4 regions of the Vibrio navarrensis genome follow, and region 3 is predicted to be linked to each of the others. Evidence: predicted binding sites of a transcription regulator. Region 3 holds the regulator's gene; each other region holds the start of a gene.
What was found. Region 3 encodes CRP, which controls carbon source genes, mostly activating them, when cyclic AMP is high. Its sites were predicted from a motif close to TGTGANNNNNNTCACA; they were not measured.
Positions count from the first base shown of each region.

Region 1: a site for CRP is predicted at 1,244-1,259, ahead of cdd (cytidine deaminase). Genes of this name have one in related genera too.
Region 2: a site for CRP is predicted at 4,706-4,721, ahead of recB (exodeoxyribonuclease V subunit beta). Genes of this name have one in related genera too.
Region 4: a site for CRP is predicted at 1,115-1,130, ahead of deoD (purine-nucleoside phosphorylase). Genes of this name have one in related genera too.

Region 1 covers NZ_CP065217.1:1,461,935-1,469,956, reverse strand. Annotated here, with positions in the region: gene I3X05_RS06580 (CidA/LrgA family protein) at 1-354, shown strand, start outside; gene I3X05_RS06575 (LrgB family protein) at 356-1,033, shown strand; gene cdd (cytidine deaminase) at 1,315-2,202, shown strand; gene purT (formate-dependent phosphoribosylglycinamide formyltransferase) at 2,337-3,512, shown strand; gene I3X05_RS06560 (thiopurine S-methyltransferase) at 3,592-4,245, opposite strand; gene I3X05_RS06555 (RelA/SpoT domain-containing protein) at 4,544-5,320, shown strand; gene ltrA (group II intron reverse transcriptase/maturase) at 5,382-6,674, opposite strand; gene ihfA (integration host factor subunit alpha) at 7,282-7,572, opposite strand; gene I3X05_RS06540 (isochorismatase family protein) at 7,986-8,022, opposite strand, start outside.
Region 2 covers NZ_CP065217.1:2,750,910-2,758,931, forward strand. Annotated here, with positions in the region: gene recD (exodeoxyribonuclease V subunit alpha) at 1-990, opposite strand, end outside; gene recB (exodeoxyribonuclease V subunit beta) at 987-4,610, opposite strand; gene recC (exodeoxyribonuclease V subunit gamma) at 4,898-8,022, opposite strand, start outside.
Region 3 covers NZ_CP065217.1:3,208,485-3,216,506, reverse strand. Annotated here, with positions in the region: gene astD (succinylglutamate-semialdehyde dehydrogenase) at 1-181, shown strand, start outside; gene I3X05_RS15240 (DUF1338 domain-containing protein) at 365-1,156, shown strand; gene ltrA (group II intron reverse transcriptase/maturase) at 1,769-3,061, shown strand; gene crp (cAMP-activated global transcriptional regulator CRP) at 3,121-3,753, opposite strand; gene I3X05_RS15225 (phosphoribulokinase) at 3,996-4,865, opposite strand; gene I3X05_RS15220 (YheU family protein) at 4,996-5,208, opposite strand; gene I3X05_RS15215 (hydrolase) at 5,252-6,229, opposite strand; gene I3X05_RS15210 (TIGR02444 family protein) at 6,401-6,883, opposite strand; gene I3X05_RS15205 (ABC transporter ATP-binding protein) at 6,880-8,022, opposite strand, start outside.
Region 4 covers NZ_CP065218.1:513,482-521,503, forward strand. Annotated here, with positions in the region: gene I3X05_RS19030 (YbgA family protein) at 1-833, opposite strand, end outside; gene deoD (purine-nucleoside phosphorylase) at 1,249-1,959, shown strand; gene I3X05_RS19040 (lactate dehydrogenase) at 2,010-3,479, shown strand; gene I3X05_RS19045 (hypothetical protein) at 3,648-5,144, shown strand; gene I3X05_RS19050 (GGDEF domain-containing protein) at 5,125-6,708, shown strand; gene I3X05_RS19055 (ECF-type riboflavin transporter substrate-binding protein) at 7,003-7,551, shown strand; gene I3X05_RS19060 (ABC transporter ATP-binding protein) at 7,558-8,022, shown strand, end outside.

The DNA of each region.
Region 1 (8,022 bases), 1.7 Mb from region 3:
ACCCTACTTGGCCTGATGTTGTCATTTGGCCTTATTTTTCTTTCGCTCAGCATCGGCATGGCGATTTCCCACTGGCTAGAAACCTCCATTCCTGCCAGCGTGATTGGCATGCTGGTGCTGTTTCTCGCCATGGCGAGTGGGCTGGTCAAAGTCGAGTGGGTCAAGCCGGGCGCAAGTCTGTTGATCCGCTACATGATTTTACTTTTCGTGCCAATCAGCGTGGGTTTAATTGAGCATTTAGATCTGTTACTCGCCAACGCGCTGCCCATTTTAGCCAGTGCGATTGGTGGCACCTTGATCGTCTTGGTCAGCCTCTCTTGGCTACTTGATCGCATTTTGCGTAAGGAGAGCTAATATGTGGTTACTGGTTACTCTCCTGGTGTTTTTCTTTGCCCGCTGGCTGGCGATAAAAATCAACAAGCCGTTGGCGAACCCTTTGCTGATCAGCATCGGCATTTTGATCCCGCTGCTCACTTATCTGAAAATCCCGTTTGAACGCTATTACGCCGACAACCAGTGGATCAGTGACATGCTGCAACCCGCTGTGGTGGCGCTGGCTTATCCGCTTTACGAGCAGTTGCCGCAAATCAAAGCCAATTGGCGCATCATCACTTTCGCTTGCCTGATCGGCAGTGTGATGTCGATGATGACCGCGACCGCTATTGCTGTGCTGTTTCACGCCGACATCACGCTTATCGCCAGTTTACTGGGGAAATCAGTCACCACACCGATAGCGATGGAAATTTCCAGTCAGTTGGGCGGCGAAGCGGCGGTTGCTGCCATCCTCGTGCTGCTGGTTGGCTTATTTGGCGCGATTCTCGCCTATCCTATTTACAACTTTATTGGCATAAAACACCCGATCGCACGTGGTTTAACCATGGGCACGGTATCGCATGCACTCGGCACCGCCACTTGTGCGGAGAAGCAGCCTGGCGATGCCGCATTTTCTTCACTTGCTCTGGTCCTGTGCGGCGTGATCACCTCTATTCTCGCACCCAGCTTCTTCGCTTTCGCCCTTTGGGCATATCACTAATGGTCAGGCCCAATCTCGGGCCTGTACGCGTTGATCTTAAACCGTCAATCACTCGCTAAAATGGCAATATTGGTGTTAACTGTAGACTTTGAAAGATAAAAATCGCCTTGGAAAAAACTGCGACCTCGTTAACAGTTATTTTCGATGCAATCGAATACATGTGTGAGCTCACTCTAATTATGCAACGTGCAAATTCGTTGCATTTTTAAATGTGAGATAAATCACTGTAGGTTTTTGTCGTTCGCATAGAATATCCTTCCATGCAATAACAAGGATTCATCATGAAGAGTCGTATTGAACAAGCGCTAGCAAGCGCACCGGCATCAATTTCTCAATACCTTGCACCTATCGTTTCAGACGACCATTTTGACGCGACCCTTTCCAAACAGCAGTTCGATGAACTATTGGAAAAAACAGGACTGGCAGACAACGAACTGCGTGTCGCGCTGTTGCCTTTCGCGGCGGCTTATTCTTACGCCCCCATCTCAGAGTTCTATGTTGGCGCGATTGTTCGCGGTCTATCCGGAAAGCTCTATTTTGGCGCGAACATGGAATTTAATGGCGTACAACTGGGCCAAACCGTCCACGCCGAACAAGCGGCGATCAGCCATGCGTGGATGAAAGGCGAAGAAGGCATTGCTGACATCACCATTAACTTCAGCCCTTGCGGACACTGCCGCCAGTTTATGAATGAGCTCTCTACAGCGAAAGTGCTGAAAATTCAGCTACCTCAGCGCGACGAGAAAGTACTGCACGATTATCTGCCCGATTCTTTTGGCCCAGCTGACCTTGGCATTGAGTCCGGCCTGATGACGAAAGTCGATCACGGTTTTTCCACTGACGAGAGTGACGAGCTGCTCAAAGCTGCCATCTCGGCGATGAATCGAAGCCACGCGCCCTACACACACAACTTGAGCGGTGTCGCTCTGCAAGTGCGTAGCGGCAAAACCTATCTGGGTGCTTATGCGGAAAACGCCGCTTTCAATCCTAGCCTCCCACCGCTGCAAGTGGCCTTGATGCAACTGCTGCTCGACGGTGAACGCTTTGAAAACATCCAATCTGCTGCTTTGGTCGAGAGCCATAAAGGCAAAATCAGCCACCTTGCGTGCACCCAATCTACCCTTGAAGTGATCAACCCTGATATTCCGGTCACTTACCTCAATATCTAACGCATTTCCGTTTGCCCTGTTTTACGCAGGGCTTTCTTTTTTCCCCACTGGCAAACGTTTGCTTTGCTTGTGAATTTGGGTATCATCCCTCGCTGATTATCTTATTGCTCTCACTCTCTAAGGAAAAACAAACTATGTTCGGTACAGCTACCCGCGAAGGAGCAACTCGTGTACTACTGCTGGGTTCAGGCGAGCTCGGTAAAGAAGTGGCGATTGAGTGTCAACGCTTGGGTCTGGAAGTGATCGCCTGCGACCGCTATGCAGACGCTCCCGCCATGCAAGTGGCCCATCGCAGCTATGTGCTTAATATGCTCGATGGCGACGAACTGGAAAAAATCATTAAAGCGGAAAAGCCCGCCTTCGTCGTACCAGAAATTGAAGCTATTGCCACCGATAAACTGGTAGAGCTAGAAGAACAAGGCTTAAACGTGGTTCCTTCTGCCAAAGCCGCCAAACTCACCATGAACCGCGAAGGCATTCGCCGTTTAGCGGCTGAAGAATTAGGGCTAGTCACCTCGCCTTATCGTTTTGCTGATAACTACGAAGAGTTTGTCGCTGCGGTTGAAGCGGTCAATATCCCGTGCGTGGTTAAGCCCGTGATGAGCTCTTCTGGCAAAGGACAGAGCGTGATCACATCTGCCCAAGATATCGAGAAAGCTTGGCAATACGCACAAGAGGGCGGCCGCACTGGCGCAGGTCGTGTGATTGTCGAAGGGTTTATCGATTTTGATTATGAAATCACTTTATTGACCGTAAGAGCGGCTGATGGCGTGCACTTCTGCGCGCCAATTGGGCATCGCCAAGAAGATGGCGACTACCGCGAATCTTGGCAGCCACAAGCCATGTCAGAAAACGCGCTTAAAGCCGCAGAGTACACTGCTGAAGAAGTCGTCAACGCCTTGGGTGGCTACGGCATTTTTGGCGTTGAGCTGTTTGTTAAAGGCGATAAAGTGATCTTCAACGAAGTGTCACCTCGCCCTCACGATACTGGCATGGTAACTATGATTTCTCAGGAAATGTCGGAATTTGCATTGCACGTACGCGCCTTTACTGGAATGCCGATTGGCAAAATCGTCCAGTACGGTCCTTCCGCTTCAGCGGTGGTACTTGGCAACGGCAAATCAGCCAACATCCGTTTCGATGGGATTGCCGATGCACTCGAAGCGCCGCAAACACAACTGCGTTTGTTTGCCAAGCCGGATATCGACGGGCGTCGTCGCCTTGGGGTTGTCCTCACTCGTCGCCAAGGTTTAGAAAAAGCGATTCAAGGCGCGATAGACAGCGCGAAAAAAGTAAAAGTGATTTACTAAACTGGGACCGTTTCAAGCGATACCATTCTCATGACTGAAAAGGGTTGGCATTTCGCCAACCCTTTTACTTTCAATTCAATTAGGCAATAGATTCAATCAAGTAAACATGCTCAGCAAACCGACTTAACCCTTTTTGCGCAATTTTAGGATGACGTTCATCGGCAATGTCTTCAAACAGATGTGTCACCTTCATACCCGCGAAAAGGCGCTCTACTTCGCTTTGCGCGACGCTAAAAGGCGGTCCTGACATCTCTTCTTGCGGATAATCCAAGGTGATCAACAAAATCCGCCCACCCGGGTTTAATAGCGAACGCACTCGCTGCACGTATTCAAGCCGCATCTCTTGGGGCAGCGCAATCAAGGCTGCGCGATCATAGACAATGTCTGCTTTGGAAAGCGGCGCCGTGAAGAAATCACCAGCATAAATGGCGAGTTCATCAAACTGATACAGCTCATGTTGGCCTGACAGTGTGGTCACCGTCGGGGTGTAAAAGTGCTCTGCAAAAAACGCCCGAACCGCAATTTGGCTGAGCTCTGCCCCTTCGACGTGGTCATGTTTTGTCGCCAGCCAAGCTAAGTCTTCCGATTTACCACACAGTGGCACAAGTACCTGTTCACTGCGCTTAGGCTTTGTTTCCTGCCAGAAGCGCACCAGCAGAGGATTAACGTCTTCGAGGTGGAAACCGATATGATTGGCGGCCCATTTGCTGTGCCAAAATTCTGGATCTCTCATGGCTATCTTTCTTTCAAAGTGACTTTCGCCCTAGCCTAACCAAAAAGAAGCGCTGAAAACAGAAAAATGTTAAGCCCATTCACCTTGTGTTAATCGAACGACGTTAAATTAGCAACTAAACGGAAAAGACGACGTCGAAGACGGTAACCATAACAACGTGATGCGGAACACAGTTAAACAAGGTATTAACTCGCAGGTCTTGTTTTTTGTCATCACACCCCAATTAATTAGATAGCTTGATTTGTGTTTTAGCCTTTACCTGCACCGTTTACTAGGACAAACAAGTTAAGGAGAATGAATGAGCTTACTTCTTCGTACTACCGCACTGATGCTTTTGTTACTGAGCCGTGCTCCCGCATTTGCGGCTATTCCAAACGACCCCTCGAATCAAGAAGAGCCGCGGGCAAATAGCCAAGGTCAGGTCTCTTCCAAGCTTTTCCGCCACAGCCTGAGTGGTTTATACGGCATTCAATCGACTGATACGCAGCCCACTCAGCCCTACAGCGACTTCGACATTCTTTACAGTAAAGCGCACCAAGCCCAGCTTGAGTTGGAAACCATTGTCAAAAGCACGGCCCTGCTAACCGATACTCATCCCTATTTTGCAGGGGTAAAATCGGCGCAACGAGCTAAAGAGAAAGTCGCGTTAGAGTTGCACGGTGATGCGAGTCGAATCACTGACTTGGCTCGCGCAACGATTGTGGCCAATGACGTAGCTAGCCTAGTGAGTGTATACGAGGCTTTATCGCGAGAAACTCGCATTGTTAAAGTGAAAAACCGCTTCAAAACGCCAGCCGAGTCAGGCTACCGTGATTTGAACCTGTTGGTGCGTTTGCCCAAAACCAACCTAGTGGCTGAAGTGCAATTGCACTTAAAAGCGATTGCGGATGTAAAAAGTGGTCCAGAGCACGATCTGTATGAGCAGATCCAAACCATGGAACGTCAAGCTTGCGCAGCTCAGCGCGACTTAAATGAAATGGAGATGGCCGCAATCAAACAACTGAGGAATCAATCGAAGAACCTTTACCAAGAGGCTTGGCAACCGTATTTGACTACACATCTAGAAGCTGCGTAAAACACTAGATCAAATGGCCAGCTTGAATCGAGTAGGAGGAGGCCTCACGGCCTCCGTCCTCTCACACCACCGTACAAGCGTGGGTCGCATACGGCGGTTCCGAATACACTTTTAGTGACTCATACCCATCTCTCAATGAGTAAAGCCCCCTCTCCTCGAACCATTTGATTGGCATTGCGTGATTCAACTGGGGCGAGAGTGCTAAGCGCCACCACCCTTTATCTGACATCGCCAGCTTCCACGCATTTCGCTCTGTTACACCTTGTCGTTGTAACCATGTCGCTATGCTGTATCTGCGTTTGCGCTGTTTCAGGCGGTAGCATCTCAACCGACGCCGTATCCATTCGTCTAAGCGCTGCATCGCACTTTGACCTATGGCGAGCTTGAAGTAGTGCTGCCAACCTCGTAGGTATTGGGTTAACTCGGTGAGGATTACCGACAACTCTCGACCTCGATTTCGCTTCGTTATTTTCCGCACTCGCTTCTTCATTTGAGCTTGTGCCGATTTTGATATCTGGAGGGTTCCGTCTATCTTGAAGCTATGGCTTAGGTAAGCTCGCTCCGTCACTCTTGTTGCTGCACTTTTCTCACGATTTACCGTGAGCTTTAGCTTCTGCTCCAAGAACTCCGTTATCGACTCTTTGACTCGATGGGCGGCTTCCTCACTAAGAACGTAGATTTGGCAGTCATCTGCATATCGACAGAACTTATGCCCTCTTCGCTCTAACTCTTTGTCCAGTTCATCTAATACAATATTGGAAAGTAACGGAGATAATGGCCCACCCTGTGGTGTTCCTCGTTGTCTTCGCTCTACTAACCCATCTCGCATTAAGCCTGCCTGTAGATAGGACCTGATGAGCTTTAATACTCGTTTATCACTAATGTCCTTAGATAATCTGTGCATCAGCCTATCATGGTTCACCGTGTCGAAGTATTTGGCTAGATCGATATCCACTACATAACCCCGCCCTTCTCTGATATAGCGGCTTGCTGCCGCAAGCGCATGATGCGCACTGCGGTTCGGCCTGAACCCGTAGCTGCTGTTGGAGAACGTCGGCTCATAGAGCTCTGACAGTACTGATGTGATCGCCTGTTGGACTATCCTATCCAGTACCGTAGGGATACCTAATTGCCTGACGCCACCATTCGGCTTGGGGATTTCTACACCCAGAACTGGTTGAGGTTGGTAGCTTCCGTCCAGAAGACTCTGGCGGAGCGCTTGCCCATTTGAAGCTTGTCGAAGTTTAGAGATGGTCGCTGTGATGTCGAGTCTGTCGACACCTGCGCACCCCTTGTTCTTCTTCACGCGTCGAAGGGCATGGTTCAAATTCGCTGAGGAGCTGATTTGTTCCATCAGCGGAGTGGGGGTCACCAAGACTCGTCCTCCTTTCTACGCCGATCATGCTTGTCATTCTTCGTGACCATGAGCTTTACTTGCGGTATTGCCTATTGGGACGTAGAGATGTTTTCCATCTTGCTATGACTCCACATCATTGAGTAAATAGTGACTGCTTCTTGATATATTCAGTTCTGGCCTTCCTTTGAGTTGTACTTCCTCAAAGTACTATGCCTTCTGCTGACTTCTCATTGCCCATCACACAACATCACTGCTGTGTTGGTCTCATCTGAGACAGGCAATGAGCTCTCCCGAGGTAAGACGTTGCTCTTTCCCTTGGTCATGCCTGATTTACCTATACACACTTCCCGTCGAGGCATTGGGCTATTCTATCTATTGCTAGGTTACCCAAGTTGTACAGGCCTACTATCAGGTTTCTGTTCGTCACAACCAAGTTTTGCCGTTTGCTTCCTTCAGGTTTCACCTCACGGTGAACACCCTTGCATAGGCTAACGGTTCTCGCTCGACTGAGCCCGTAGAGGACTTTCACCTCCTAGATCAACGCCATGCTCGGCGCACAAAGACAAAGACCACGCATTGCGTGGTCTTTGTCTTGGGAAATCGATCAAGGTTTTATATTCTCAACCCTGGCTTTCAATTTTTGCCCCGGACGGAACGTGACAACACGTCTGGCTGTGATTGGAATGTCTTCGCCTGTTTTCGGGTTGCGGCCAGGTCTTTCATTCTTATCACGTAAGTCAAAATTACCAAAACCTGATAGTTTCACCTGCTCGCCGTTTTCCAGTGCTTTACGAATCTCTTCAAAAAACACCTCAACCGTTTCCTTGGCGTCCCGTTTACTGAATCCAAGTTTCTCAAACAGGTTCTCTGCCAAATCGGCTTTTGTGAGCGCCATAAAAACTTTCCTCAAAGCTATGTTAAACCTTGCTACACCGTAGGTAGCGCCAAACCAATTTGCCCTACCAATCAACAACATATCGGGCTTACATCGGAAAGTGTATGCCAAGCTTCTGATTTACGCCAACTTTTTATTTGATCTAAATCTCGCCGTGCTACGATAAATCCCACAGTTTTCGGTTGGTTTTTGAAGGATTGCAACAAAAAAACTAATAAAGCATTCACTCATAAAGATATTTTCACCAAAAAAATGAAATTTATCAGCAAATAAATCTATTTGATATTTTCGATATCAATGGATTATTTTTTGTTCATCAAGAGAAAACTTCTTACTTAATCAGTGGCTTGTGTTAGCAACCTAATGCACATCATCACACGAACTCCCAGTGATTTATGTCAAAATCACTGGCTTCACAGCAAGTCAATTTGCTCTGCATCTTGAACACAA
Region 2 (8,022 bases), 460 kb from region 3:
AATCGCGCCCAGTAAGCGGTGTAAGGTTGACGATTCGGTCGGAATTTTGTTTTTCAACTCAGGGGACACAGGCAGAGCCGATACCGCTTTACCGATCGACTCCGTCAGGCGCGCGGCGGCTTTTCCGGTTGGAGCCACCAGTTTGATGGTGAGATCATGATCGCCAGCTTGCTCAATCAAGGCCGCCAAAAGTTTACACACTGTGGTGGTTTTGCCCGTCCCCGGCCCACCGGAAATCACCGTAAAGCGGCGCGTTAACGCTACCGCAGCCGCCACTTTTTGCCAGTTGAGACACACACTTTGCGGCACCAAACTATCCAAGGCGCTGAGCTGCTCGACCTTAGTCGCGGCCACGACTACGCGCTCAATCGCCGCCCAGTCAAGCTGACTTGCATTAACCACATCCAGATGATCGCACACTAACTGCTGGCGCAGGCCTGCCGAGTCCGTGCTTTCGTTGCGGCCACGCAGCAGCGCCTCAAGCAAAAAGCGATAATCACGCGCAAACAGGTGATCAAGCAAGTTGGCCAGTTTTTTCATCTCATCGGCGTCTAAACTTACCGCGCTACTGAGCTGGTTGAGCTTGGCAGCAACCATCACTTCATAGTGCCAGTAGCGCTGTAAATAGAGTCGTTGCCCATCAAAGATCAGCGGCAAAGCTTCATGGCTCTCGCCGACAATTGGCGATGCTTTGAGCTTTTCTGCCCAATCAATCGAGGACACCGCAGTATTCAGCGCTTGCGCCGCCTCAGCGTATAAACCAAGGCGCGCCGCGATATCGAGGCCCTGCCCGTGTGAATCGATTAATGGTAGACAGATGTGGCCGCGCCCGACTTCCGTGCTGACCAGTGCCGCTAACAGCGCCAATGCCTCATCCTCACTTTGCGAGGCAATCAAACGGGCGAACTGGTAATCGAGCTGGCGCAGACTGCCTTGCTTGGCAAGATCGGCAAGTAATGACAAAAAATGCATCGCTGAATGGGCGCTCATAGTAACTCCATCTGACCGGATAGACTGCTGGCTGGCTCTTGTGGCTCCTGACCATCCAGCAGACGATCCATTTGTTGTAAAAACGCCAGCGAAGGGCGCGCCGAAAAGATGCCGCTGCCACTTTCGCCATCCATGCCACGCAGAAACAGGTAGTAGACGCCGCCAAAGTGACGCTGGTAATCGTAATCCGCGACTCGGCTACGTAAAAAGCGGTGCAGCGCCAAGGCATAAATCTGGTATTGCAAATCATAACGGTGATCGACCATCGCCCCTTTGAGCGCTTCGCCGTGATAAAAGTGCGTCGCATCGCCTAAGTGGTTGGATTTCCAGTCGAGTACGTAATAGCGTCCTTTGTGTTCAAACACTAAGTCAATAAAGCCTTTGAGCATGCCTTGCACAGTTTGAAAACCGAGGTCGCCAGCTTGGGCAGAGAGCGGATCGTGCCGCTGGCAAACACGGTTGAGCGCGGCGGCGCTCAGCACTTCGATGGGGAGAAAGAACTCCATCTCGACCAAACGCTGACTAGGCGCTTTGTCTCGAAGGCGCAGTGTTTTGCCATCCAGCGGCGTCTCCAGCACAGTATCAATTAAGCGTTGCAGTACGGGTAACCAATCACTATCAATCTGCTCTTGCGCCATCAGCTCTGAGATGACTTGGGTATTGTGCTCTGATGTGGCTGGCTCGGTAAACTCCACCTCTTCAAACAGGGCATGCAAAAACGTGCCCGGACGGGCGCCGCGAGGGAAGTTAAAAATATTTTTCTCCACTTCCAGCACCGCGCTCTCATCTCGCTCCGCCGACGAGTCGATATCAAAGCCGCCGAGTTCCAAACTGACATCGTAATCACTGTGCTGCGATCCTTGTTTGACCAAGGCAGAATAACTGGTCATGCGCCACAGACGATCAATCGGCGTGTGCAGCTCTCGCGCCGCGAGCGCACCGACGGGCTGCGCACTGGGCTGAAATTTTTCCTCCGGCAGCGGCAACGGCGCGCAAACGTCGACGCACGCCAACGCCGCTTTTTGCTGCAACAGCGCCGCAGTGAGATCGGCAATACCGCCCTGTTGACCATTTTGCAGCAGGTAGCCCATCGCACTTTGATGTACCCCTGTCGGCTCTTTGGTTGAGCGGCCATTGCGCAGCGGCGCACTACCGATAAAACAGCCATACACGGCGCGGGTCAGCGCCACATAGATCAGGCGTAAATCTTCGGCCAAGCGCTCTTTGTCTGCCTGCTTTAACGCCGCTTCGTGGCGGGTGATATCCAGCACCGTAGTGTCACTGTGCGCGTCGTAATATTTCGCTTCACTCGCCTCTCGGGCAGCAAAAACAAACGGCAGAAACACCAGATCGTATTCCAACCCTTTCGATTTGTGGATGGTGACGATCTGCACCAAATTCCGTTCTGATTCCAAGCGCTGGATCTGCTCGTCACTGCCGCCCATGCCCGTTTGTGCATCACTGATCGCCTGTGCCAGCCAGCGCAGCAAGCCGTGGTCACTGTCGAGCTCACCACTGGCTTGCTGCAACAGCTCACCAATGTGCATCAGGTCCGTCAGTACTCGCTCACCGTTCTCTTCACCGAGTAGGCGCTCTGCGACGTGGCGCTTAGCCATCACCGAACGCAGCATAGGCAGCACGCCACGCTGCTGCCACAGGCGACGGTACTCGCGAAATTCATTCAACGCCGTATCCCAAGCCAGCTCGTCATTGTTAAGCGCATCAAGCGTGGCGGCATCTAAAGCAAACAGCTCAGACGCCAGCGAAGCGCGCAGCGCGCGATCGTTGTCTGGGGTTAACACCGCTTGCAAAAGACGCTGGATGTCCTGCGCAACCGGACTAAGAAAGACGCTGTCACGATTGGAGAGATAGACACTAGCGATGCCCTGCTCTGCCAATGCTTTTTTGATCAAACGTCCTTCACTCCCGGTTCTGACCAGCACCGCAATGTTGCCCGGCAAAATGGCTTTTCGCTCTTCTCCTCGCAGCAGCCACGCATGGCCTTGTTGCGACTGGCTGAGCACGTGCTGAATTTGACTCGCGCTCGACGCGGCCATCACTTGCTGGTACTCGCCTTTGCTGACCGGGCCTTGCTGCGCCTCTTGCAACCAGTAAGTGAGCGCAGGTTGCTTTTGACCACCCATGATCCAAAAGCGATGTTCCGCACCCGGGCTGGCGCTAACGGGCAGAAAGGGAATGTCTTGATCGTAGATAAACGGGCTATCCGGCCGTTGGAACACCTGATTAACCGCCTGCACCATCTCGGCACTCGATCGCCAGTTGGTGCCAAGCGTATAGTGAGCACTCACTTGATTACGCGCTTTGATGTAGGTGAAGATGTCTGCGCCGCGAAAGCCGTAAATGGCCTGCTTGGGATCGCCAATCATAAACAGACCGCACTCAGGATGGTTGAGATAGATACGGCTGAAAATGCTGTATTGCAGCGGGTCGGTGTCCTGAAATTCGTCAATCATCGCCACCGGATAGAGGATGCGAATTCGGCTGCCGAGCAAATCTTGCTCATCATTATCAATTGCTGCGGATAACTGGGTGAGCAAGTCATCAAAAGAGAGCCACTGCTTCTGCATTTTGGCTTTCGCCAGCCAAGTGCGGCACTGCGCAATCGCATGAGCCAACAGCGGCGCTTTTAAACTGATCGGCTGAGCAAGAAAGGCATCAATAGCGAGAAAAATCTCATGCTCGGGCACCACGCCCTGCGGCGTTTTCTCTGTCAGTTCGGTTTGTGAAAACTTGACCAACTTGTCCGGAAAATCGTAGCTGCTGGTTTCACTAGCCGCCCACTGATTGACGGCGGCGAGCCATTCTGGCATCGACTTTTTGCTGTAACTGCGTTTATTGACATCGGACGCCGAAATCAAAGGCATGAGGTCGTCTTGCACCGCGCGCCAACGCGCTTTTAAGTCGGCAATTTTTTCTAGATTGGCTTGATGCAATTCGGCCAAACTGCCTGCCATCGGCTCTACTGTCAGTTTGAGCGGCGCGCCCGTTAAGTAGCAGCCAATCTCAGCGAGCAGTGCCGCTGGCGAGCTCCACAATTGGCGCACTTCCGCGGCCAAAGCCTGCGGTAAAGGATAGAAATTGCGTCGCCAGTAGTCGGCGACCACCTGCGCTTTGAGCTGACTTTCATCGGTGACGAACTCATTGTTGAAACGGCTACCGGACTCAAACGCGTTTTGCGACAACATGCGCTGACAAAAACCGTGAATGGTATACACCGCAGCCTCGTCCATTTGCCGTTCCGCTTGCAACAAGATCTGCGCGGCCTGACGATGATCGTCAATCTCGGCCAACAGCGGCTTGATCACCGCATCATCACTTTGCCCACGGGAAAACGCCAATCTTGCGGCATGAATGCGCGCGCGGATCCGATCACGCAGTTCGGCCGTGGCCGCTTCGGTAAAAGTCACCACCAGAATTTGATCGACGGTTAACGGCACGCGGTGGCGGGTATCGTCACTGCCGTGGCCGAGCAGCAAGCGCAAATAGAGGCCCGCGATGGTGAAGGTTTTGCCCGTTCCGGCAGACGCTTCAATCAAGCGCGCGCCATGCAAGGGAAACTGCATGGTGTGCAAAGGAATGGCGACAGGCTTGTCAGTCATCGGCGTAATATCTCCGGATTATCTGCTAATCGAACTGTGATCAAACATCAAAAATTCTATGAATATATGCAAAGTGTATAAATATTAGGATGTTGTGAGATCTCACTCACGGAAGCTCTGTGCGGCTCTGGTTAGTATGCGCCTCACGAGCTCTGCCGTACTGTTGACGGTATTCTCCATCGAATCGTGGTCCCTCTGACCTCGTGGCCGTACAGCGAACGCCCTACACCAATAATGATTTTCTGGCGGCCACTCTACTCTTGCACTTCTCATCATCACCCGCACTGTCAAGACGCATCCTCACCGTCAACCACACTCAGCCTTGCTCCTTGCAACACTAAACTACTGAGCAGACGGACTTCATGCACCAACGTTTCGTTCCACTGCGGCCAGATGCGCGCAATATAGACATCACTGCCCTCACCTGCGCCTAAAAAGCCATCGTTAAAGGTATCGGCCATTTTTTTGTGGGCTTTTTCTTGGTCATCAACCCACTGGCCGCGGTTAAAGCCCGCTTCAATCGCCGCCAAGGCGGTGTGCGGGAAATAGGCTAAGGGGCGATTCATCCCTTCGACAAACAGACGCACCAGCTCGGCAAGCAAGGCTTTGGCTTGCTCTGGTTGAGTAAGCGCCGGGTAGATAAGATGCTGCACGCCCTCTTTGCGATCGTAACCAATCAGGTGTGTCGGCTGAGCCAAGCCACTGGCGGACATCGCTAGGTGATCTATCCAGCCAGCCAAATAATCCTGCGCGCGGATCCGGCCACTGCGGTAACGTATCAAACCACATTGATAATGACGCGTTAACCAGCCCGTTAAGCGGATCGGCTTGCCTTCGCCAAGCAGATCAAAGGTCAAATCGATCTCGATGTCTTCTTGCTCACGTACTGCGAGAAAGGTCAGCTTATCCACCAGCGCTTCTGCTTGAGCACGGTTAGCGGCAAACTCGATTTCACCAAAAGCGCCAACGGGCAAATGGCCGCAAGCTCGCTGCTGTTGTAAAAACTGTTCAATCACCGCTTGTGGATCTTGCTGAGCCACACTCGCTTCAAGCAAGCGGTCAAGGAGCTCATCACGCAATTGAAAACTGCTGAGCCCGTCGAGAGTAAAAGGCTCATCATCTTCCATCACCGGCAGCGGCGGTTCAAACAGGACTTTTAAGCGGCGATTGAAAAAGTACTGGACCGGTAAACGCCAGAAGCGGTGCAGTTCAACCAGATCCAGCTCGTAAGGAAAACTTATCCCCAACCAATAGTCATCCAATGCACGTAAAAATGCGCCGCGGCTTTGATTGAGTGAAGTTTGACTTTGCAACTGCGCGGCCGGGATCCACTCTTTGGCGTAGCTGCTCATCTCACCTTGAAACGCGCTAGGGCTGAACGGCACCAAAGGATGATGAGTTTGTATGCTGCGCACCAAACGCTCACCGGAAGCATCCACCGCCAGCGCTTCATCGCCCACCAAACAGTAGTTTTGCTGGCAATATTCCAGCAGTTCAGAGACCAGCACCGAAGGCACCCGCTCGCTGTTATCTTGCACCGAGCGGCCCACATAACTGATGTACAGCGTCTGCTGCGCAGAGAGCAAGGCTTCGAGGAACAGATAACGGTCGTCATCGCGGCGTGAGCGATCGCCCGGCCGAGCGCGGCCGTTCATCAGATCAAAACCTTCCGGCGGCACCGTGCGCGGATAAACGCCATCGTTCATGCCGAGCAGACAAACGGTGCGAAACGGGATAGAACGCATGGGCATGAGAGTACAAAAGTTGACTTGCCCGGCGAGAAAACGTTGGCTGACCCGCGTGCCCGACAGTTTGTTGTGCAAGTATTCACTCACCACCGCCGGAGACAAGTCCGCGCTAAATGCGGCATCGCTCAACTGCTCTTTCAGTTGCGTTAAGGTGTCACGAATCGACTTAAGCGCCACTTCTCCATCCAGATCGACCTGAAAGAAATCATCCAGCAAGTCATTCAAAGCGTCACGCCAGTCATCTACTTGGAGGTTTTGCGCTAATTTGCTGCGATATTCGGTAATTTTTTGAATAAAGTGGCTCAGTTTGCCCGCCAGCTCAGCCCCCATTCCTTGCACCTCGTTGTAAGGTGCAATCAGTCCGCTACGCGATTGAAATAAGCCCGCCGTATCGGCCATGGCATAACCGAGCAACATGCGACGAATGCCAAACTGCCAGGTATTTTGCTCGGTTTGCGGCAGTTCGAACTCACCGCCCGTGTGCTCATCCAGCCCCCAGCGAATGCCGGACGCTTCGACCCACTGCTTGGCTTGCAGAAAATCGTCATCACTGAGTGCAAAACGGCGCAAAATCGCCGGCGCTTCCAGAAGTTCGAGCAGTTCTGACGCTAAACAGCGCGCTTGAGGTAAGTTCAGCAACTGTAGAAAAGCGCTCAAAATCGGGCTTTCCTGCGCGGCACTGCGGTCTGAAATTGAGTACGGAATGAAGCGCTCGCCCGGCGCGTTACCAAACACCGCCTGAATGGCCGGGCTGTAGGCGTTGATGTCGGCCACCATGATGATAATGTCGCGCGGTTTTAGACTGGGATCGGCGTCAAACATCGCCAGCAAACGGTCGTGCAGCACCTCCACTTCCCGCATAGGGCTGTGGCAAACGTGCAGTGACAGTGACTGATCACCCAGTGAAACCACCTGTTTGTGCCCACTGTGGTCGAGTTGATTGTCGTCTTGGTGCTCTTCTAAATTGAGAATGTCCGCTTGCAACTGATGCAGCAGAGTGTCGCGTTCCACCTCAACAAACGCTTCAATCTCATGGGATTCGAGCTGCGAGAGCAGATACATATTATCCCGCCCCAATTTGCCCATCGAGGCGAGCAAACTGTTACCGACCATTTGGCTATGCAGTTCATCGGCAAGATTATCTTCAATCGAGCCTTTCAACTGCTCACTTTCACCCAGCGCTTGTGAATGGTCTTGTTGCCACACTACATGCTGACGATGCTTGGCCGCCAAGCGCGCGAGAAACTTGCGATCGCGCACGTCTCCCCAGTAGTAACGACAAGGGTTGGTGAACATCAGATGCACATCGATATGCTCTCCGAGCGCTTTAAGCGCATCGAGATAACGCGGCGGCAGCGACGAAATACCAAACACAAACAGCCGCTCGGGCAGTTGTTCAAAAGTTGCCGATGATGCTTGCAGAGTGTGAATAAAGTCTTGATAGAGGTTGGCACGATGATAGGGCGATTGCCCTAACGCCAAGGTGTGCTGATAGAGCGCCTGCCAAAGCGGCGCCTGCCAAGGGTGCTCATCCGCAATTTCCTCCACCGCTTGCCCAACCTCCCACTTGGCGATCCACTCGGGGCGATAGACCAAGTAACCATCGAAAATATCGGCGATTTTCTCGGCCAGCTGGTAGAGCCGGCTGCGGTCTTCATCTTGCT
Region 3 (8,022 bases):
CAATCGCAACCGCCAACTGACGGGCGCCAGTGGCGATGCGCCATTTGGCGGACCGGGCGCGTCGGGCAACTTACGCCCGAGTGCTTACTATGCCGCCGATTATTGCGCGTACCCAATGGCATCAATGGAAGGGGCGCAAACGGAACTACCCGCCACGCTTAGCCCGGGTGTGGAACTTTAATAACGATAACGACCTTTAGGTCTCTGACCTGCGCTACTTCGAGCCATCATTGGTAGTGCAGGCTTGTTTGCTTTCAAACCATGAACGTCACAGGTTGAGGATTGCGGCGGTGATTTCTGCACGCACCGCCGCAGTCCACTCCCGATACTCTGATAATGTGAACCGATACAACAAGGAGGCGTTATGACGCCAGCTGTGTTATTTGAATCGCTATGGAACGACTATATCCAACGCCTGTGTCCTTCCGCGGCGAAAGTGCATCAACTATTGCAAGAAGATGTAGCCCTGATCAACGACCATATCGCGCTACGAACGTTTAACGTCGAGCCGCTTGGCATTGAAACTCTGGCGAAACCGTTTATCGAATTAGGCTACAAAGCGTGTGGCGACTATCTGTTTGAAAGCAAAAAATTAGTAGCCAAACATTTTGAGCACCCTGATCCGACTCAGCCTAAAGTCTTCATCAGTGCGCTGAAAATCGATGAATGCTCAGAGGCGCTGCAAGCGATTGTGAAAAAACTGGTTGCTCAAGTGGATACAAGCCAATTGCAAGGCCACGAGTTCCTTTACGCTGGTCGCTTGTGGGACTTGAGTTTTGCGGACTATCAAACGCTGGCAAAAGAGAGTGAATATGCCTCTTGGTTGGCGGCGCATGGTTACGGCGCGAATCACTTTACGGTCAGCGTCAATCAGCTCAAAGCATTTGACTCGGTGAAAGGCGTGAACGATCACTTACGTCAAGCGGGCTTTACCATCAATGAAATTGGCGGTGAAGTGAAGGGCACGCCGGAAGTGCTGCTGGAGCAATCTTCCACGATGGCAGATAAAGTGGCGGTGCAGTTTATTGAAGGCAGTGAAATCATTCCCGGTGGTTTTTACGAGTTTGCCAAACGCTACCCGATGGAAAACGGCGATCTGTACCCAGGTTTTGTGGCCGCGTCGGCAGACAAGATCTTTGAAAGCACCAACGGCTAAGACGCATCACGAACCAACAAAAAAGCCACCGCAGGGTGGCTTTTTGCAATTGTGCGCCGAGCATGGCGTTGATCTAGGAGGTGAAAGTCCTCTACGGGCTCAGTCGAGCGAGAACCGTTAGCCTATGCAAGGGTGTTCACCGTGAGGTGAAACCTGAAGGAAGCAAACGGCAAAACTTGGTTGTGACGAACAGAAACCTGATAGTAGGCCTGTACAACTTGGGTAACCTAGCAATAGATAGAATAGCCCAATGCCTCGACGGGAAGTGTGTATAGGTAAATCAGGCATGACCAAGGGAAAGAGCAACGTCTTACCTCGGGAGAGCTCATTGCCTGTCTCAGATGAGACCAACACAGCAGTGATGTTGTGTGATGGGCAATGAGAAGTCAGCAGAAGGCATAGTACTTTGAGGAAGTACAACTCAAAGGAAGGCCAGAACTGAATATATCAAGAAGCAGTCACTATTTACTCAATGATGTGGAGTCATAGCAAGATGGAAAACATCTCTACGTCCCAATAGGCAATACCGCAAGTAAAGCTCATGGTCACGAAGAATGACAAGCATGATCGGCGTAGAAAGGAGGACGAGTCTTGGTGACCCCCACTCCGCTGATGGAACAAATCAGCTCCTCAGCGAATTTGAACCATGCCCTTCGACGCGTGAAGAAGAACAAGGGGTGCGCAGGTGTCGACAGACTCGACATCACAGCGACCATCTCTAAACTTCGACAAGCTTCAAATGGGCAAGCGCTCCGCCAGAGTCTTCTGGACGGAAGCTACCAACCTCAACCAGTTCTGGGTGTAGAAATCCCCAAGCCGAATGGTGGCGTCAGGCAATTAGGTATCCCTACGGTACTGGATAGGATAGTCCAACAGGCGATCACATCAGTACTGTCAGAGCTCTATGAGCCGACGTTCTCCAACAGCAGCTACGGGTTCAGGCCGAACCGCAGTGCGCATCATGCGCTTGCGGCAGCAAGCCGCTATATCAGAGAAGGGCGGGGTTATGTAGTGGATATCGATCTAGCCAAATACTTCGACACGGTGAACCATGATAGGCTGATGCACAGATTATCTAAGGACATTAGTGATAAACGAGTATTAAAGCTCATCAGGTCCTATCTACAGGCAGGCTTAATGCGAGATGGGTTAGTAGAGCGAAGACAACGAGGAACACCACAGGGTGGGCCATTATCTCCGTTACTTTCCAATATTGTATTAGATGAACTGGACAAAGAGTTAGAGCGAAGAGGGCATAAGTTCTGTCGATATGCAGATGACTGCCAAATCTACGTTCTTAGTGAGGAAGCCGCCCATCGAGTCAAAGAGTCGATAACGGAGTTCTTGGAGCAGAAGCTAAAGCTCACGGTAAATCGTGAGAAAAGTGCAGCAACAAGAGTGACGGAGCGAGCTTACCTAAGCCATAGCTTCAAGATAGACGGAACCCTCCAGATATCAAAATCGGCACAAGCTCAAATGAAGAAGCGAGTGCGGAAAATAACGAAGCGAAATCGAGGTCGAGAGTTGTCGGTAATCCTCACCGAGTTAACCCAATACCTACGAGGTTGGCAGCACTACTTCAAGCTCGCCATAGGTCAAAGTGCGATGCAGCGCTTAGACGAATGGATACGGCGTCGGTTGAGATGCTACCGCCTGAAACAGCGCAAACGCAGATACAGCATAGCGACATGGTTACAACGACAAGGTGTAACAGAGCGAAATGCGTGGAAGCTGGCGATGTCAGATAAAGGGTGGTGGCGCTTAGCACTCTCGCCCCAGTTGAATCACGCAATGCCAATCAAATGGTTCGAGGAGAGGGGGCTTTACTCATTGAGAGATGGGTATGAGTCACTAAAAGTGTATTCGGAACCGCCGTATGCGACCCACGCTTGTACGGTGGTGTGAGAGGACGGAGGCCGTGAGGCCTCCTCCTACTCGATTGAACGTCGATTTCTGGCGTGAAATTAACGAGTCCCGTAAACAACAATGGTTTTGCCGTGCGCAGAGATAAGGTTCTGCTCTTCCAGCATTTTCAGAATGCGGCCAACGGTTTCACGCGAACAACCAACAATCTGACCAATCTCTTGACGAGTGATCTTGATCTGCATGCCGTCTGGGTGCGTCATTGCGTCGGGTTGTTTGGCTAGGTTCAGTAGTGTCTGAGCGATGCGGCCAGTCACGTCCAAGAATGCCAAATCGCCCACTTTCTGGCTGGTCACTTGTAGACGGCTTGCCATCTGTGCTGACAAGCGCATGAGAATGTCTGGGTTGACTTGGATTAACTGACGGAATTTCTTGAATGAAATTTCAGCCACTTCACAAGGAGATTTTGCACGAACCCAGGCAGTACGCTCTTGGCCTTCTTCAAACAAGCCTAGTTCACCGATAAAGTCACCTTGGTTCAGGTAAGAAAGAATCATTTCTTTACCTTCTTCGTCTTTGATAAGCACGGCAACAGAACCTTTCACTATGTAGTACAAAGTTTCTGCTTTTTCGCCCGCGTGGATCAGCGTGCTTTTTGAAGGGTACTTATGAATATGACAGTGTGAAAGAAACCACTCTAGTGTTGGGTCGGTTTGAGGTTTACCTAGAACCATAATATCTCACTTCCTCTGCAGGGTACGCTTGCCGCTATCCATATTTTAGCCAAGCCTTGTTATAGACTTGCTAGAATAAGAGCTCTTGATTGATGCTGCAAGCTATCTTGTGTTTCGGTTTGAAATAGTATCCTTTTTCGAAAACGATTTCTTGATTTTAATCGTGTCGAGAATGGGATTTTCTACGCAAAATTGTGCACATGATCACGGTATGAAAAGTAAGCGTGAACCGGCCTCAAATTTTAGCCAATTTTGCCTGTTTCAATCAGTTGTTGCAGGATTGGCTGTACAATCAGTTCCATAGCGAAACTCATTTTGCCTCCCGGCACCACTAAGGTGTTGTGTCGCGACATAAAGGAGCCGTCGATCATCGCCAATAGGTAAGGGAAGTCGACGTTCTTGATACCGCGCAGGCGAATCACCACAAAACTCTCATCCAAACTCGGGATGCCTTTGGCATTGAGTGGGTTGGACGTATCCACCGTCGGGACGCGCTGAAAGTTAATGTGAGTGCGTGAAAATTGCGGGGTGATGTAGTTGAGATAGTCGTCCATTGAACGCACAATCGAATCCATCACCGCTTCGCGCGAATGACCGCGATCACGCGTATCGCGCACGTATTTTTGAATCCATTCCAAGTTGACTATTGGCACCATGCCGATCAAAAAATCTACGTGCTGGGCAACGTTGACTTCACCATCGACCACCCCGCCGTGCAGCCCTTCATAGAAAAGTACGTCGGTGTTATCGGGCAGCTTTTGCCATGGGGTAAAGGTGCCGGGCATTTGGTTGTAAGGCACGGCTTCGTCAAAGGTGTGCAGATAACGGCGCACTTCACCCGTGCCCGATTTGCCGTACTGGCGGAAAAACTCCGACAGCGCCGGAAAATCGTTGGCTTGCGGCCCAAAGTAGCTGATATGTCGCCCTTGCTCGCGCGCTTTGCGGATCTCAACGTCCATTTCGGGGCGAGTGAAACGGTGAAAACTGTCCCCTTCAATCCAAGCGGGCTTGATGGACATCATATTGAACATTTTGCGAAATGCTTCTGACGTTGTCGTCGTGCCGGCACCGGACGAACCTGTGACGGCGATGATTGGATGCTTTGCTGACATGACAAACCCTGTCGTTGTAGTACTTACCTGTCGGGCCGGAATGTGGCTTCCGGCATGTGCAATCGTTTGGCCACTATAACACGTTCCACGTGCTTGTCATGGGATAAGGTGCGGTAAAAATCTCGGCCAACTAAAATTTTTGCTTGAGCTGAATATCAACGGTTTCATGCAGTTCCGAGAAAACGATCACCGCTTCACCTCGCTTGAGCTGGGTTTTTACTTGCTCGATTTTTTGCTCTAACGAGACTTCGCTTTCGCCATAGTCGGTGCCTTCACGCAGAACAAATTCGCGGATCAAATTGCTCAGCGCATCGGCACTGATCTCTTGCCAAGGAATGATCATAAATACCTCTTTACTTTATGCTCAATAAGGAAATGCCGCGCTATTATGCCGAAACCGCCAAGCTTTCATAGTAGATCGGCAGCGATTCTTCTAACCAAAAGCGGGGATGCAGCGCGCTGCCGGTTAAAAAGCCGACATGGCCGCCATGATCAAACAGGCGATAGTCAATGTTGTCGGGTAGGACAAATTTGGGGATCACCGCATCGGTCATAAACGGATCGTCTTTGGCGTGAATAATCTGTGTAGGAATGCGGATTTCACGTAACTTGTGCAAGCCCGAGCACTGCTGGTAGTAATCGAGCGCATTCTTAAACCCGTGCAGTGGCGCGGTAATCAGATCGTCAAATTGGTACAAGCGGGTGAGTTTTTTGATCGAACGGGGCGAGATGGCCAACGCATTTGACAGCAGATGATGCTTTTGTAAGGCGTTCTTTTTCAGTGACGAGAGCAAATAACGGCGATAGATGCGAGAAAAGCCTTGCTCGATACGCTCTGAGCAAGCCGAAAGATCCAGTGGCGCGGAAACGATGGTGGCGGCGTCCACCAGAGGAGCGTCTTGATAAGTGGCGAGGTAATTGGCCAGCATGTTGCCACCAAGTGAGATGCCAAGTGCCACTTTGTGATTCTGCGGAAAATGACGCTGAAGGTGTTGCAAAAAATAGCGCGCGTCTTCGGTTTCCCCTGAGTGATACGCGCGCGCGAGGCGGTTAGGTTTACCGCTGCAACCGCGAAAATGCATCATCACGGACAGCCAGCCAGCGTTGGCAAAGGCGTACATCAGGCCATTGGCGTAGGGGCTAAAAAAGCTGCCTTCCAGACCGTGAAACAGCACAAAGAGTGGCTTTTTACTCGCACTTTCACTGCTCGGGTCTTCACTCCACGCGAGATCAAGAAAGTCGCCATCTGGGGTGTCCAGAGTTTGCCAAATGGGCTCAAACAGCGCTTTTTTGCGGATAAAGCGGGGCAGTAAGGTTTGCAGGTGAGGGTTTTTGATCCCTCTTGCGGCAGTAAATTGAGTCATACTTTTCACTCATGGTTCTGTTGCTGGCTCGCAATACGCGTTGTGATGTCCGCTGCGTGTGTCGCTCTCTTTTTCTCAACGTTGAGCCAACTTTATTAAGGCCCGATTGTTTAGGCGGGTCAATGTTCTGGCAGAGGCGAGCTCGATAACTCGGGCTCGGGATCACAGAAACTAACTGGATTTCGCCAAGGGGGCTGAGGGCGGTTTAAATGCCGCATAGAGGTGAGCCGCGCCTAAATGACGGCAGTAGATCTGGGTGAGTGGCTCAGTGTGATTGGCTCGCAGAGCCAGTGTGTTAATGCATTCGACCAGATCGGCTTGTTGCTGTTTTTCCAGTTGCAGCTCAAACTGCAACGCTTCGCGATAGAGGGTGTCAGGTAGGTGCTGTTTGCACTGACGACGTAATTCGCGATAGGTATGCAGCAGCGTTTCGGAGCGGCCTAAGCAGCTTTGCAACTTGTGCCACTCCTCTTCATCGAAACTGAGCTGTTGTTCATCCAGCCATTTGAGCAACAGCAACAGATTGACGTTGCCGTTAAACTGATTTTGCAAACTCAAACACGCCGCTTTCACTTCTTTCACGCCATAGTATTGCAGGCTGAATTGCCACAGCCGCTCAAGCGTAAGTAAAAGTGGGGCGTGTTGATTGCTCATTGACTGTTGAACTCCTGTTCCATCTGCTCTAGCACTTCCTGCTGGGCCATCCATTCCATTTCGACCTCTTCCAGTGCACTTTTGTTTTGCGCCTGAATGGCCAGTACTTGAGTAAGTTTAGCTTTGTTTTCGCCATCATACAGTGTGTTATCTGACAATTGCTGTTGAGCCTCGGCCAGTGCTTGCCCGAGCTTATCCATCTTCGCTTCAAGCTGTGTCAGCGTTTTGCGAATTGGCGCTGTGAGTTTACGAAAATCCGCTTCACGCCGTTTCTGCTCTTTTTTCGCTGCTGCGCTATTGTTGCCATCTTTGGCTGGCAGCTCGGCTTGCGCTTCTTTGCGTTCGGCTTTCTGTTGCTCTGTCAGCCACTTGTAGTAATCGTTGAGATCGCCATCAAAGGGAGCCACTTGGCGGTCGTGCACCAGATAGAGATCATCGGTGGTGGCACGCAGTAAGTAGCGGTCGTGCGACACAATCACCATAGCCCCTTCGAAAGTTTGCAAGGCCAACGTCAGCGCCTGACGCATGTCGAGATCAAGGTGGTTGGTCGGTTCATCGAGCAGCAACAGGTTGGGCTTTTGCCACACAATCAGTGCCAGCACTAAGCGTGCTTTCTCGCCGCCCGAGAAGGGAGCCACTTTTTCCAGTGCTTTGTCGCCATGAAAACCAAAACTGCCCAGATAGTTACGCAGTTCCTGCTCGGTTTTGTCTGGCGCTATCTGCATCATGTGTTGCAGTGGCGTCTCTTCTGGGTGCAACGTTTCCAACTGATGCTGCGCAAAATAGCCAATTTTGACCCCTTGAGAGAAAGTCAAATCGCCACCTTGCGCTTTGAGCTCGCCCGAGAGCAGTTTGATTAACGTCGATTTACCTGCGCCGTTGCGCCCAAGCAGACCAATGCGGCTGCCGGGAACCAGATTAAGGCGGATTTGTTGCAAAATCAGTTTATCACCGTAACCGGCGGAGACTTCATCCATCATCATGATTGGATTTGGCAGCGCTGTGGGCTCGCGAAATTCAAAGCTGAACGGGTTATCAAACTGAGCCGGCAGCACCTTTTCCAACTTCTCTAGCGCTTTGATGCGGCTTTGCGCTTGGCGCGCTTTAGACGCTTTGTAGCGGAAGCGGTCGATGTAGCT
Region 4 (8,022 bases), on a different replicon from region 3:
GGCAGCATGCCTTGACGATACTCGTCAATTGTTCGAGCCAACTCTGCTTTCTGCTCTTTATTGAGCACTTTCTTAAAATAGCCCTGCAAGTGCATCAACACATTGGTATTGTTTTTGCGACTGGCACGGTGGGTTAATGCACGCATCAAATCCTCTCGATATAAGGGGATAAAGGCTTCCAAGTCGTACTCAGCAATCGCGGCAACCAAGCGGCCAAGCTCACGATAGGATTGCGGGTGGTGGGCCATCAAGGTCAGTTTATAACGTGAGTGGAAATCGACAATGCTCTTGCGCGTACGCACGCGTGCCACATTCTGATTAAAATCATGCAAGCAATAAACGCGGGTGATGAAATTTTCACGCAATACCGGGTCGTGCAGTCGGCCATCTTCTTCTACGGGCAACCACGGCATTTTGCGCATCAAAGTCTGCGTGTATAAGCCGACCCCCTCTTTCTCCGCGCCATGCTGTTTATACACCTTGACCTTTTCCATACCACAGGTTGGCGACTTGGCGCAGACAATATAACCACTCAACTCTGCGTCCATCAGTTGCGATACTTTCTGTTCGGAATAGGCCAGCATTGCATGCGAGTAATCCTTGTCAGGATTTTTGCTCTCCACTAAAGCAATGCGTTCGGCGTCCGAGACCAAACGAATTGTCGGGCGTGGCACAGGCATGCCCATCCCCACTTCCGGACAAACAGAAACGAAATCCATATATGCGCCAAGATCCTGGACAACAAATCGACTCAGTTTGTGTCCAGCGTCAAATCTGACTTTATCGCCAAGCACACAGGCGCTGACGCCAACTTTGATACCTGTCTTTTCCATCACACCACACCTTGTACAAAAAAATCTCCTGTATAGATATAGCAAAAAAACCGTGAGTTATACAAACTTTCTTTTTGTATACGTACAGATTTTCGCAAACAGAATAGGTTACTTTATGATTAACAAGGTTAATATCTTGTGAGTACAGTCAACGAATTACATCATTCTCATTAACAGCCAGCCAAGTTTACTATTGGTTTGCCAGAGACAAATCGATTGCCTTTTTGCTTTCAACATATTTAGTTATCAATAGAGACACAAAGACATAAATCAAAGCAATCTGTGAGCACTGTCTCATGGAATATCCATTTATCTAGCTAGTATTGCCTCAACGAACAGAAACAGTTTCAACAGAATTGGTAATTAGAATTCACTTTTGATGATAATTACCTCAATAGAAATATTGGAGAACGCTATGGCAACCCCACACATCAACGCACAACCTGGTGATTTTGCAGAAACCGTCCTGATGCCAGGTGACCCGCTGCGCGCGAAATACATCGCAGAAACCTTCCTCGAAGACGTTAAACAGGTTTGCGATGTGCGCAACATGTTTGGCTTCACTGGCACTTACAAAGGGAAGAAAGTCTCTGTGATGGGCCACGGCATGGGCATCCCATCCGCGTGTATCTATGTGCACGAGTTGATTGCAGAGTACGGCGTTAAGAACGTGATCCGTGTCGGCAGCTGTGGCGCCGTACGTGACGACGTAAACCTGATGGACGTGGTCATCGGTATGGGTGCATCTACTGACTCTAAAGTGAACCGCATCCGTTTTAACGATCACGACTTTGCCGCTCTAGCAGACTACGGCCTGCTTGAAGAAGCGGTTAACCAAGCACGTGCGCAAAACGTCCCTGTAAAAGTGGGTAACGTGTTCTCTGCCGATCTGTTCTACACCCCTGAAGCTGATATCTTCGAGAAGATGGAGAAACTCGGCATCCTAGGTGTGGATATGGAAGCTGCGGGCATCTACGGCGTAGCCGCTGATCTCAAAGCAAAAGCGCTGACTATTCTGACCGTTTCTGACCACATCATCCGTGGTGAAAAACTGAGCTCAGAAGATCGTCAGAAGTCATTCAATGACATGATGAAAGTTGCTCTAGAAACCGCAATCAATATCTAAACTTTTGGCCGAGTTCGCTCGGCCATCCGAATAATCCCGAGGGGGTGATTGTGTCTAACGGCGAACTGCCAAAAGACGCAGATGGGTTACAACTCAACTTTTGTAAAACATTGGCGTGTGACAACTTTGGTCTGAGCGATGCAAAGCGATACGTTTTGCAACATGCGAACCCTAAGCGTCCAGCGATGGTCTGCCGTGAATGTGGTGCTTTCCCCCCCTTACTTAACAACCGTGAAGTGCTGAACGAGCTGCATCGCTTGCGTCAGCTTCACAGTGACGGCCTGCCAGCTTGCCGCAACGACGATTGCGCCAACTTTGGCCTATCCGTTCATACTCACAAACACCTCTACCATGCGTTTGGCTACAGTGGCGATCGACAAAGATATCGCTGCAAAAACTGCCAATCGACTTTTGTCGACAAATGGTCTGGGGCAAATAAAAAGCTGCAATTCCAAGAAAACTTGATGGGCCTGCTGTTTACGGGCTACTCAGTGCGAGAGATATGCCGCAAACTGCACATCAATCCCAAAACGTTTTACGATCACGTCGATCACATCGCTAGCCGTTGCCGCCGCAAATTGGCTACCATTGATGCGCGCTGGGTCAATCATGCGCAAAGTTATCAGCTTGCTTCCCATTATGTTCCGTTACAGCCGAACAGTGATAACGGCGTGTACTGGATCGCGTCTGGCGAGGCCCAATCCGGCTATATTCTCTGCCAACACGTCAACTACTCGGCCAATGAAGAACCTTTAGGCTCGGTGGATCATAACCCTTACGAGCCGGTTTCTCGTTTTGTCTCTCCCGATTACGTTGCCGAAGCCAAAGAAGCGGCAGGAGCACCGTCAGACTATTTACGCGAGCGGATTGATCAGAAATATCAAACTATTCTGGCACGTGGAAATGTGGAAGACCCGATAGGTAACATGACGGTGTTTAACTATCCGTCAAAAGGCGCAGTGGTTCGTCCGCCATACACTTCTTACGCTCACTATCTTCATGTATTGGATATGTGCAACGACGCTTGTCGTGTCTCGATTTACATGCCACAAGATCCATTGCTGCGCTCTGCGGCGCTGAGTGTTTGCCTCTCGCGGATCAAGAGCCAGAATGTTGACCTGATGTATGTTGAAGAAGATGCGGACTGGAAAATGGATCAGCCTTTTGAACGAGTCGATATTGTCTATATGAGCTGGTGGCGAGATCGCTGGGCAATCGCCAATCAAGGCGACATGCAAAAAGGCATCTGTTATCTTGCCGGCAATAATAACCATCCTGAACAATGGTTTAGTACCGCTACTACACGCAACATCGCCTTCTTCCAGCGTCGCTTCCAAGTTCTGTTTGAAAGCTTTATCAATGAACCAAGACGCAAACTCCGCCCCGGAGGCATTTTGTCACTGCTGGATATATTCAGAGCGTGGCACAATTTATGCTACCAAGACAAACAAGGGCAAACCGCTGCACAGCGGCTCGGCGTAACTGAAAAGCCACTGACACTCAAACAGCTTTTGTCCTAATGCAGCACTGTAGAAGGTTTAACCTGAGTTAAGAATGTGAAATAACGCCCAATATTCATAACCCAGCGGCAGCGAGCGGAACAATTAAGCCCGGATATAGTGCTAATTTTTGACACGTCAATATAATGAAAGTGTTAGACGCCCTCTTTACTGTCACGGATGTAAACTTTGGATAAAAGCCAATTTCAGTTAGATACAGAACTCAGACAGCTCAAGGCTCGCATCAATCAAGAGCCAGAAGCGGTATTCAAAGTCGCTGAACAGTGCTACGTCCGTGCGGAACAGATTCTCTACCCTGAAGGTGAAATTCGCGCGCTGCTGATCCTCTCGCAGTGCTGTTGGGACTTGATGGACTATCGCCGTGGGCTGAAGTTTGTTAAAGACGCCTACAGTAAACAAAACCGCTTAGATAACGACGATCATCTTCCGGAAATTCTCCATCTTCACGCCCTGCAATACTGGGGACAAGCCAAGTATTACTCCGCCCAGCAGTATTGGATAAACACTCTTGAACAATCCGCATTGGTTGATGAGGTGGCGATCCAAATTGAGGCTCTGATTGGCCTTGGCAATGTTTGGCGCATCACGACAGACTACAAACTTGCCGCCGCCACCCATGCACTCGCGGTTAAAGTCGCCAATAACGCCCGCATTGATTGGCTGGAAGGCAAAGCACGGATTTTGCTTGCCTGGGACTACTACCTGCTCAACAACTATGTGGAAATGTTAACCGTGCTGGACGGTGCAGCCGAAGTGCTTAAGGATTACCACGACAAAACATGGCAAGCCGAAATCTGGGATTTTCGTGGATTAGCCTTACTTGGGCTAGAGCGGCTTGACGCCGCCGACGAAGCGACGCAAAAAGCCCATGAACTCGCCGTTGAGCACAACCTGACGTGGATGAAAGCCCATTCGTATATAAGCCGAGCGCGCTTGGAACTACTGCGTAAAAATACCCTCAACGCGGCGAAACTGCTCGCGCAAGCAGAAGCGTCCGCCGTTCGTTTTGACAATGGCGAACTGCTCAGCCAAATTTGCTTTCAGCAGTCTAAAGTCGCCGAAGAGCAAGGCAATTATGAGTTGGCATATCAAGCCTTTCAGAAATACCGCCGCCACTCACTGCAGATGCTCAGAGAACAAACCAGCCGCGTCAGCATGGACAAAGCTCGTGGCTCAAAAAGACAACTGGAGCAGCGCGCTCGTAAACTGATCAACCGCATACGCGCGCAGCACGAATATGATCCGGAAAAGCAATTTTCCAATGTGGTGTCCGAGACTTATTGGTGGGAACAACTGGTTCTGTTTAAGACCGAACTGAAAAAAGGCAACCACGCGGTGATCATGATCCGCCACAGCGACTCTGCGTATTTAGACGTTTGTACTGAACTGGCGCACAGCCTCTCCACCACTAAAGATCTGATTTCCCGTTTGAGCGCCGACCATGTTGCGATGCTGATCAGTGAAAAAGAACAGGCGGCCGAAGAGTTGTTCGCCATATTCTCCAGTATGCTGAGCATCTATCCTTGGAAACGCAAAGGTTTGAACGGCGCCCTACCCGAAATCACGCTGCACGACATTCTCACTTTTCCGTTTACGCTAGAGCAGTTGGAAGAGAGCCAAAGAAAAAAGACAAAGGTAAAGAAGCATGGAAAAGCTGCTGAATAAAGTCACCGATGCAGGTTTTGATCCTGCCTCCGTGGCCGGAGAAGAGGCCATTATTCTTTGGAATCATGTTCGCCAGCATGTTGCTTCCACCCGCAAAGAGCGCGCGCACTGCTACATCATCAGCGCGGAGTATCGCTACGAGTTAAAGCAGTTACAACTGAGCATTGACGAGTTGCGTCAAGCGCTTCAATTGCTTGAATTACCTGAAGACGCAGAAGACATTCTTACGGTTAAGGCCAGCCTGAGTGAACGATTGGTCGACATTGGTGACTACACCGCCGCACTCAATGAGTACATCTCCTCCTCTAATATTGCCGTTGAACACGGGTTTATTGATGAATATGTGACCACGATTGTCGGCATGGGTAACCTTTGCGATGCGTTTGGCGATCACAACCGCGCTCTGCGTTACTATCAAAAAATTGATGGTATTGACCACTCCATCAGCAGCCGCTCGCTGCGGCTACGTTATAAACTCTATCTGCTCTCCTGTTACATCCATTTAGGCCGTGTCAATGTGGCCAAGGATCTTTTAAAAGAGTGTGAAGAGCTGAGTATTCTGGTCAGCGATAAAATTCTTTCAGGGCAAGTTCTGCTTTACCAAGCCAAGCTGCACCGATTGCAGAACCAACACATGCAAGCCTTGCTGGCTCTGTCAAAAGCTCAGTACTCCTCAAGTAGCCTGCACTCGAACTGGCTGTCGATCATGAATCGTATCGAGCTAGCTTATTCGTTATGTGCGATTGGCAAACAAGAACTCGCCAATATGCTGCTGGTCAGTGCAGCGAAGAACATTGAGCTTAAAGCCTCTCCCATCGTTGCAAAGCAGTTTTACGACGCAATGAGTAAGGTATTAGCCGCGCAAGGTCGATTTAAAGACGCGTTGGCGTGTGAGAAAAAAGGTTTTCGCATTGAGTCGGATCTGATGAAACATATCCCGATCAGTGAACTTGGGGCAAGCCAGCTGCGCCGCATCTCCCGTTTTGATCTGCAACTGAAATTGATCCTCTCTGAGATTGAAAACAAGGAACTCAAAGAGACCACGCAGCAGCACAAAAATACCATGGCGCAGTTGCAGCAGGATGTGTTCACCGATCCGCTTACCGCGCTGCACAACCGACGTTGGCTGGACGTCAAACTCAAAGATCTGCTGCTGCATGAAACGCCGTTTGCGCTGATGGTGATCGATATCGACCACTTCAAATCTATCAATGATGAGCTGAGCCATTTAGTCGGTGATAAGGCGATCGTCAGCGTTTCACATGAGCTTGCCGCTTACTTTAGGTTTCGCGGTGCCTCATGCGTACGTTTTGGCGGAGAAGAGTTCTTAGTGATCTTAGAAAATACCGACCTCGCTAAAGCCGAGCTGCACGCAGAAAATTACCGCGAACGCATTTTCCAGTTTGGCTGGACAGAAATTTTAGGTGAACGCGGTTTGACCGTCTCAATCGGCATCACCCTACATCGTGATGGTGAAAATACCCAGCGCACCTTCTATCGCGCCGACAAAGCGCTCTACCGCGCCAAAGCCAACGGGCGCAATCAGGTTTGCACTGAAGAGTAACGCAGTGTGGGGTTTCCCACGCTGCTGTTTTTTCTCTAAAGCATCCCCCACTCGCGCCATCCCATCAGAGTCCATTCCCTCACCTAATATAATTCTGTATACTGCGCGCCTTATTTTTATGTGTGCTGAAAAATCAAGCGTGTCATAAGGATATGCAGAAAACATCACAACTTTTCTGATGATTAATCGCACCGACCATAAGCTACTTGGTTGTTTTGTCCATTTCATAGACAATCAGGCGCGACTCATCACAAACAATGATGTGTTCTTTCGATAATTGAACAGAGGTTAACTATGAATCTTTCAGCTAAAACCGTAGTGGTAATTGCAATCGGGGCGGCGCTTTACGGCATTGGTGGGTTGCCCATGTTTGGCATTCCGGTCTTTGCCAACACCACTCTCAAACCTGCGATGGCGGTCCTCGCGCTGTTTTCTGTTCTCTTTGGCCCTTTGGTCGGTTTTTTGGTTGGCTTTATTGGTCACTGGGTGACGGATCTGTTTGCCGGTTGGGGCGTGTGGCTAACTTGGGTTCTCGGCTCTGGTTTGGTTGGTTTGATTATCGGTTTCTTCCCATCTCTGACTCGCAATCGCTTAGAAAAAGGCGAATTTAGTATGAAAGACTTTGCCCTGTTCGTGCTGCTCGCGCTGCTTGGCAACGTGTTTGGTTATGGCTGCTCTGCGTTTCTCGATACCCTGTTATATGCCGAACCTTTCAGCAAAGTCTTTACCCAACTGACTATCATTGCCTCAGGTAACACCGTACTGATCGCCGTTGTGGGCTATTTCATTCTTAAATCGGTCGCGAAACGCAATAAACAAAGCCGCAACTTAACTGAGGCTTAATCGCGCATGACCATCGAATTTTCTAACTTCTCTTTTCGATATGAGTCGCTGGACAAACCGACGCTAAAAAATATCAATCTAAGGATAGAGAAAGGAGAGAAAATCGTCATCATTGGCCCAAGCGGCAGCGGCAAATCGACGCTTGGCCAATGCCTCAATGGGCTTATACCACATGCGGTTAAAGGAGAAATCTCTGGCAACCTATGCATTAATGGGCAAGATACTGGCCCTTTTGAGATGCACCAATTCACCGAGCAAGTGGGCACGGTATTGCAAGATACCGACAGCCAGTTTGTAGGGTTGAGCATTGGTGAAGATATTGCGTTCGCGCTGGAAAACCAACTGACTAGCAATATTGAGATGTACCCGCTGGTCAAAGCCACTGCGCGTATGGTCGATCTGGAGATGATGCTGGAGCGCTCGCCGCACGATCTCTCCGGTGGACAGAAACAGCGTGTCTCACTGGCGGGC